2 regions of the Moritella sp. 24 genome follow, and region 2 is predicted to be linked to the other one. Evidence: predicted binding sites of a transcription regulator. Region 2 holds the regulator's gene; the other holds the start of a gene.

Region 1 (3,432 bases), 770 kb from region 2:
ATCGGTTGATTTTGCAGTATCCAACGTTTGAGTCATAACCTAGTTCCCTATCACAATGGTATGTATTAAGTTATTTTATCTTATGAATTTAGATAAATACACCTATATAACGTTAATTTTTCATATAATTAGCTAACAAGTTGTCATATTAAAGTTTTGGGTTAATCTCTTGTTATTAAATACAATTTAATACTTTATGGTTAAACTTTTTCTGCAAAATCGACAAATATATTTGACGTTATCGCGAACTATTTTATTATGACGACGAATTGTTAGCTGATGCTCAGTACATTGACAAGCATAGGTAAAAGTTTTGCCTTTCACACTCGATACGTCATATTCATGTGTTGTTTTTGCGGTGAGATCAAATATTTTATTCATGATTTGTTGCCACTCTTTACCATGGGGCTTAGTTCGACCAAAAATTTGGTAAACCAATAGGTGAGCAACTTCATGTGGGACGGTATGTGCAATGAAATGTTGTTGATTTTCTCGTAATAAAACGGGATTAAAACGTAATTCATTTGTTTGTAATCTGGCACTTCCTGCTGCTTTACCACGTTGATTAAAATTAATTTGTGGGCGAGGGAAGTTGCGATTTAACCGTTGTTCGGCTTGCTGGTAGCACGTGTCTATTTTTGCTAACACTAATTGCGCTAGCATTTCAGGTGTAGGATTTTGTTGATGTGCACTCTGTGGTGGTGCATTTTGTGATAATAAAGTGTCGGGCATAATTGGTATCTATAAAAAAGGCGCTTTGGTTATATAACCAAAAGCGCCTCTACTATTAACGATTAACTCGCAACTGTTAATTAGCAGTTGCTAGCTAAATGTTAATGTTGATTAAAGACCTGCTGCATCACGTAGGATTTCAGCTTTGTCTGTTGCTTCCCAAGAGAATTCGCTACGACCAAAGTGACCATAAGCAGCTGTATTTTGGTAAATAGGGCGCTTAAGATCTAGCATTTCGATTAGACCGTGTGGACGTAATTCGAAATGTTCACGAACAAGTTTAGTTAATAACTCTTCGCTTACTTTACCAGTACCGAATGTTTCAACAGAGATTGACGTTGGTTCTGCAACACCGATCGCGTAAGAAACTTGGATTTCACAACGGTCAGCTAGGCCAGCCGCTACAATGTTTTTAGCAACGTAACGTGCTGCATATGCTGCTGAACGATCTACTTTTGATGGATCTTTACCAGAGAATGCACCACCACCGTGACGCGCCATACCACCGTATGTATCTACGATAATTTTACGGCCAGTCAAACCACAGTCACCTACTGGACCACCGATAACGAAACGACCGGTTGGGTTAATGAAGAATTTAGTATCTTTCGTTAACCATTGCTCAGGTAGTACTGGCTTGATGATTGTTTCCATCACGGCTTCAACTAGATCTGCTTGTTTGATATCTTCAGAATGCTGAGTTGAAAGAACAACTGCATCGATACCAACAATTTTACCGTCGTCATAAGCAAATGTGATTTGGCTTTTTGCATCAGGACGTAACCAAGGAAGTGTACCGCTTTTACGTACTTCAGCTTGGCGTTTAACCAGCTTGTGTGAGTAAGTAATTGGCGCAGGCATTAATTCTTCAGTTTCATTGTTTGCATAACCAAACATTAAACCTTGGTCACCAGCGCCTTGCTCTAGTGGATCATCACGGTCAACACCTTGATTGATATCTGGAGATTGCTTACCGATTGTGTTTAATACAGCACAAGAGTCAGCGTCAAAACCCATTTCTGAGTTGATGTAACCGATTTCACGTACTGTCTTACGAGTGATTTCTTCGATATCAACCCAAGCGTCAGTCGTTACTTCACCACCAACCATAACCATACCTGTTTTAACATAAGTCTCACAGGCTACGCGTGCTTTAGGGTCTTGAGCGATGATTGCATCAAGTACAGCATCGGAGATTTGGTCTGCAATTTTATCAGGATGACCTTCTGATACTGACTCAGAGGTAAACAAATGTTTAGCCATGGTTCTTATTCTCTCTCTATATTTAAACACAACCGACGTAATATACGTTTATATGTGTAGAAGTTTTAACATCTAGACGGCTATTCTAAACCACTTTACCGGTATTAAGATAGTCTTTATGTCATATTAATTTATTAAATATGTTTAAAACTGCGATTTTCAGTGGATTTTTATTTATGTATATATGTAATAAACAGTCAATATGCAGTAGCATAGGACGAAAGTACTAAAAGTATGAAGTCACGACTATTTTTTAGCTGAAATTAAATATTCGTTTACTATTATTAAATATAATTACCATTATCACTCATTTGCCATTGGGAATAATTAAAGTGTCATTGAAAAAATCATTAGTTATCACAGCAGGGTTACTCGCTAGCTTTAGCAGTGCTGCATCAAATATTTCACTTGCTTTCGATAACGATAATATCGTTTTGGGCTACGACATTGAAATGCAAGAAGCACTTAAGTTAAAAGGTGATTACCTACAAACTATCGACAATGGTTACACTGTAGATACAGGTCTTTATGCGTTTCAAGATGTAGGTTCAACGTTTTTTGAACTTGGCGCAAAAGCGATGAGAATGGATAACGACAATGGTGATGGTTATGCATTAGCATTTGGTGGTTTAGGTGGATTACGCTTAACTGAAGAGTTTAGCCTTGAAGCTGAGTTTCACTTTAGTCCAGAAATCTTAGCGTTTGGCGATACAGAGAATTACACACAGTGGATTGCACGTGCTAGCTATGCGGTAATGCCGACTGCAAGTTTCTTTGTTGAATATAACCATACGACAGTTGAATATGATCGCATGCCAAGCGAACGTTTAACAAGTGATATATTATTTGGTCTAGCGTGGGTCTTCTAAGATCACTTTAGATTCATTTATATCGTAAAAAGCACCTAAGGGTGCTTTTTTTGTTTTTCGTCATGTGAATTTATCGATAAATCACATATTAATTGACTGAAACAGGTGTTGCCAATCTCTCTTTTTCTTCTTCAGGGCCTGCTTCTTTGGGTAAGGATAATTTTAAGAGTTCGGCGTAAAGTGGTTTTCCGCCAATTGCTTGAGCGACGAATGTTGCGCCAAGGCAAGTGATTAATAAAGGTAAAATCAATTCATAGCTATCTGTCATTTCAACGACTAACACAATACCTGTTACAGGTGCTCTTACTGTCGCTGCAAATAATGCGCCCATACCTGCAATTGCATAGACGATAGGTTCGTCAACGAAACTTGGAAATAGTTCGGCAGCAATAACACCGTAAGCCAACCCAAATAATGTACCTAAAGTCAGCATAGGGGTAAATACACCACCAGGGGCGCCAGAGGCAAAACAAGCAATAGTCCCCATTAAACGCAGCACAAATAATCCGACTAAAATAACCCAAGCACTTGGGTCTTGCACCATTCTCACCATTAAATCTCTACCGTT
Region 2 (3,432 bases):
CATCATATTGCTGGAATAACCAAGACAGGGTACCGGAGAAAATACCGCTTACGGCAGTAACCTGATCGCCACTATACTGTAGCATATCCATTGATGATTGAATCGGCAGGCCAGCACCAACCGTTGCGTTATATAACCAATGACATTCATTATCAGAAAAACTTTGCTGAACACGGTTATAAAACTCGCTCTTTGCTGCACCAGCAAATTTATTAGCAGAAATAAGGTGGAATCCATGTTGTGCGAATTCAGGGTAATAATAGCTAACGGCTTCACTCGCTGTAATATCAATAATCACAAGCTCATCAAACGGATGTAATGCTAAATTAGATAGCAGCTGTTCCCACACAAACGGTTCAGGTTGGAAGGTGTCTAGTACCCTTGTCGCATCCAGACCGTTAAAATCTAATACCCCGCCTCGCGAACCATAAACACCGCATAAACACAGTTCTACATTTTGTTGTTCAGGCACTTTATGCATTTGTTCTGCGAACAAGGATAACCAACCGGCGCCGATATTCCCTTTTCCAAATAGCACAACACCAATACGTCGAGGCTGTTTGAATAACGCGGTATGTAACTCTTTCAATAAAGGCTCTAGCACCACTTGCTGTAACACAGCACAAATGCTTAAGTGGTTCTCACCTGTTTGTACAAATGTTAGATTGTGCTCTGAGATTAATTGATAGAATTGATGTGATTGTAAGGCATTATCCGTGACACCCGATCCGACCAACGCCACCATGCAAAAACCACTCACATGCTCAATTGTCACGGCACTGGTTGTTTGTTGCTTATATTCTTGTAATGCAGCCAGTGCAAACTCAACAATTTCAGCGGTATAACCTAATCGAACCCGATTATCTGTCGGGCGACGTTTAATACAGATAGGTGATAGCTGTTGCTGTGCTAACAGTATAATTAACTGATTATATTCTTGTTGGTAATCAGACTCAGCACTAAACTCCACATCCACTAAGTGGAGATCATCAATCGAAGTGACAATTTTCGCGCCTTTACCTTTTGGTAAACGACGGTGAATCTGAGTTGACCCTTCATCAGGAGTGTAGCTGCAACGTAACTGTACATGCTGCCGACTCTCAACAACAGGTTGTAATGTACGAGCATGCAATACCGGAGAGCCTAAACGCGCTAGCTCAGCTGCTTCATCAAGTGACAGTTTGGTTTGTAGTTCAGCATCTTTTACGCGACGAGGATCAGCACTAAATACGCCTGCAACATCACTCCAAATCGTCGTTTGATGTGCATCGACTAATGCTGCCAATAATGTTGCAGAGTAATCAGAACCATTCCGACCTAACGTCACTGTACGCTGTTGTCTATCACCAGCAATAAAACCAGTCACAACAACTCGCCCGGTTAAACTCTCTAAACAATGAGTGAGCTTCTGTCGAGATAAGGTTTCATCAACAATTGGCTGTGCCGCTAATTCAGTAGTCAAAAATAAGCGGGAGTCTAAGTCATCGGCTGGCAATTCAGCTTGATTTAATAATGCCGCTAATAAACGTGCAGACCACACTTCACCATGGGCAAGAATTTGATTTTTAGCATATCGATCAAGACTTGTTTCTAATAGATGACCAATGGTATGAATATCATCTTGTAGTGCAGCGATGAGCTGTTCGCACAATTCATCACTTAACAATTCTTTAATCAGTTTTTTTTGGTACTCGCACGTCGCAATAAGGCGATCAGATGCAGCTTGATCACCATCTTCAGCCAATTGTAATAACTCCAACAATTGATTCGTGGTCTTGCCAGCGGCAGAAACAACAATAAGATCGCGAGCGTTGGTGTGCTGACTAATAATCGTCAACACGCGACGATAACAGGTAGCATCAGCTAAACTACTGCCACCAAATTTATGAATACTACGCTTCACTGCGTCCATGCGTTCTCCCAGACTTAATATAGAATTAGTGTATTACCAGTACCTCAAAACATACACCATTCGGCTACAAAAGGTCAATAGACGTCTAGAGCTCTTTACATACTGATTGCCAATAATCAAATTCAAAGGTAGACTTATTACTTATTCATTAAATAATAATTTACGCAAAGGTCAAAAATGACGAAGTGGAATGGCGAGTATATTAGCCCCTATGCCGAGCATGGGAAAAAGAGTGAGCAGGTCAAAAAGATTACTGTTTCAATTCCTTTGAAAGTATTAAAAGTACTAACAGATGAAAGAACTCGCCGTCAGATTAATAATCAACGTCATGCGACTAACAGTGAATTGTTATGTGAAGCATTTTTACATGCTTATACAGGTCAACCATTACCTGAAGATGAAGATTTAACGAAAGACAAGCCAGATAGTATCCCTGCAGAAGCGAAAGCACAGATGCTTGCACTCGGTATCAATATTGATGATTATTTAGAATCAGATGATTAATCGATAGAATACACAGTTACAAATTAAACAGGCTCCTAATCAGGAGCCTGTTTTGATCTAACGGGTACGCATTTCACCTACCCAATAGATATTTTATTTCGTTAAAGAGTCATTAAAAACTAAAAGGTGCCGCACGGCCTTTTTTCTTTTTCTCAACAGATTTCGGTTCAACTGCTTTTACTTGTTTAGCTTTAGCTTCAGATTTTTTCTTTTTCTTCTTTTCAGGCTGTTCCCAAGTATCAACAGGAATGCTTTCAACAACAGGCTTGGCAGCCGGCGCTACCGATACAGGTACAGGTACAGGTACAATAGTCTCGTGTTCTACAGCGTCAGCAACATCTTGCTCAACATCATTATGCTCTGTGAAGTCGCTTTCTGTAAGACCATTTTCTGACATGTATGTTGCAACAGAATCAGACGCTAGAGCAGCAGGATCAACAAACTCTTCTTCAGTGAAGTATTCAGCATCATCTTCATAACCTTGCTGTTCGTCTTCTTCGGCATGATCATATTCAGCAAGCTCTTCCGCTGACATTACTTGAAAAGCTTCACCATTAAAGCCGATGATATCGCCAAACATAATCTTTTTACGTTTGCGTGTTTCAACTTCACCATTCACATACACATAACCGTCTGCAATATAGTTTTTCGCTTCACTGCCTGATGTCGCTAGATTTTCAATTTTTAAAATTTTATATAATTCAATTGGTTCTTCAGCAACAACAACAGGGATAACTTCAATTTCATATTCTTCAGACATGGGAACCTTAAATGTGAGCAAATAGCGGGTCTTTATACAAGTATAAGGCTAGAAATGCAAACGCCAAGGATAAACCTTGGCGTTTGTGAAAACGATACTATTTGCTTATAGCATGTAATTTTCAGGTAGTTCGATACGTGATACGCCCGTCTCTACCGCAGCCAATGCAACAGCACGTGCAACACGTGGCAATAAACGAGGGTCCATTGGTTTTGGAATAATATACTCTTTACCAAATTCCAATGATGTTGCGCCT

Evidence for each region. Region 2 encodes MetJ, which represses methionine synthesis genes. Its sites were predicted from a motif close to TAGACGTCTAGACGTCTA; they were not measured.
Region 1: metK (methionine adenosyltransferase) is a predicted target of MetJ. The motif match lies at 2,061-2,078, and genes of this name have one in related genera.

What each region holds. Positions count from the first base shown of each region.
Region 1 covers NZ_CP056123.1:3,726,325-3,729,756, reverse strand. The annotation lists gene HWV00_RS16595 (hypothetical protein) at 1-36, opposite strand, end outside; gene HWV00_RS16590 (SprT family zinc-dependent metalloprotease) at 187-732, opposite strand; gene metK (methionine adenosyltransferase) at 844-1,995, opposite strand; gene HWV00_RS16580 (YfaZ family outer membrane protein) at 2,328-2,864, shown strand; gene clcA (H(+)/Cl(-) exchange transporter ClcA) at 2,953-3,432, opposite strand, start outside.
Region 2 covers NZ_CP056123.1:4,493,914-4,497,345, forward strand. The annotation lists gene HWV00_RS20140 (bifunctional aspartate kinase/homoserine dehydrogenase II) at 1-1,912, opposite strand, end outside; gene metJ (met regulon transcriptional regulator MetJ) at 2,090-2,416, shown strand; gene HWV00_RS20150 (RNA-binding S4 domain-containing protein) at 2,529-3,176, opposite strand; gene HWV00_RS20155 (malic enzyme-like NAD(P)-binding protein) at 3,282-3,432, opposite strand, start outside.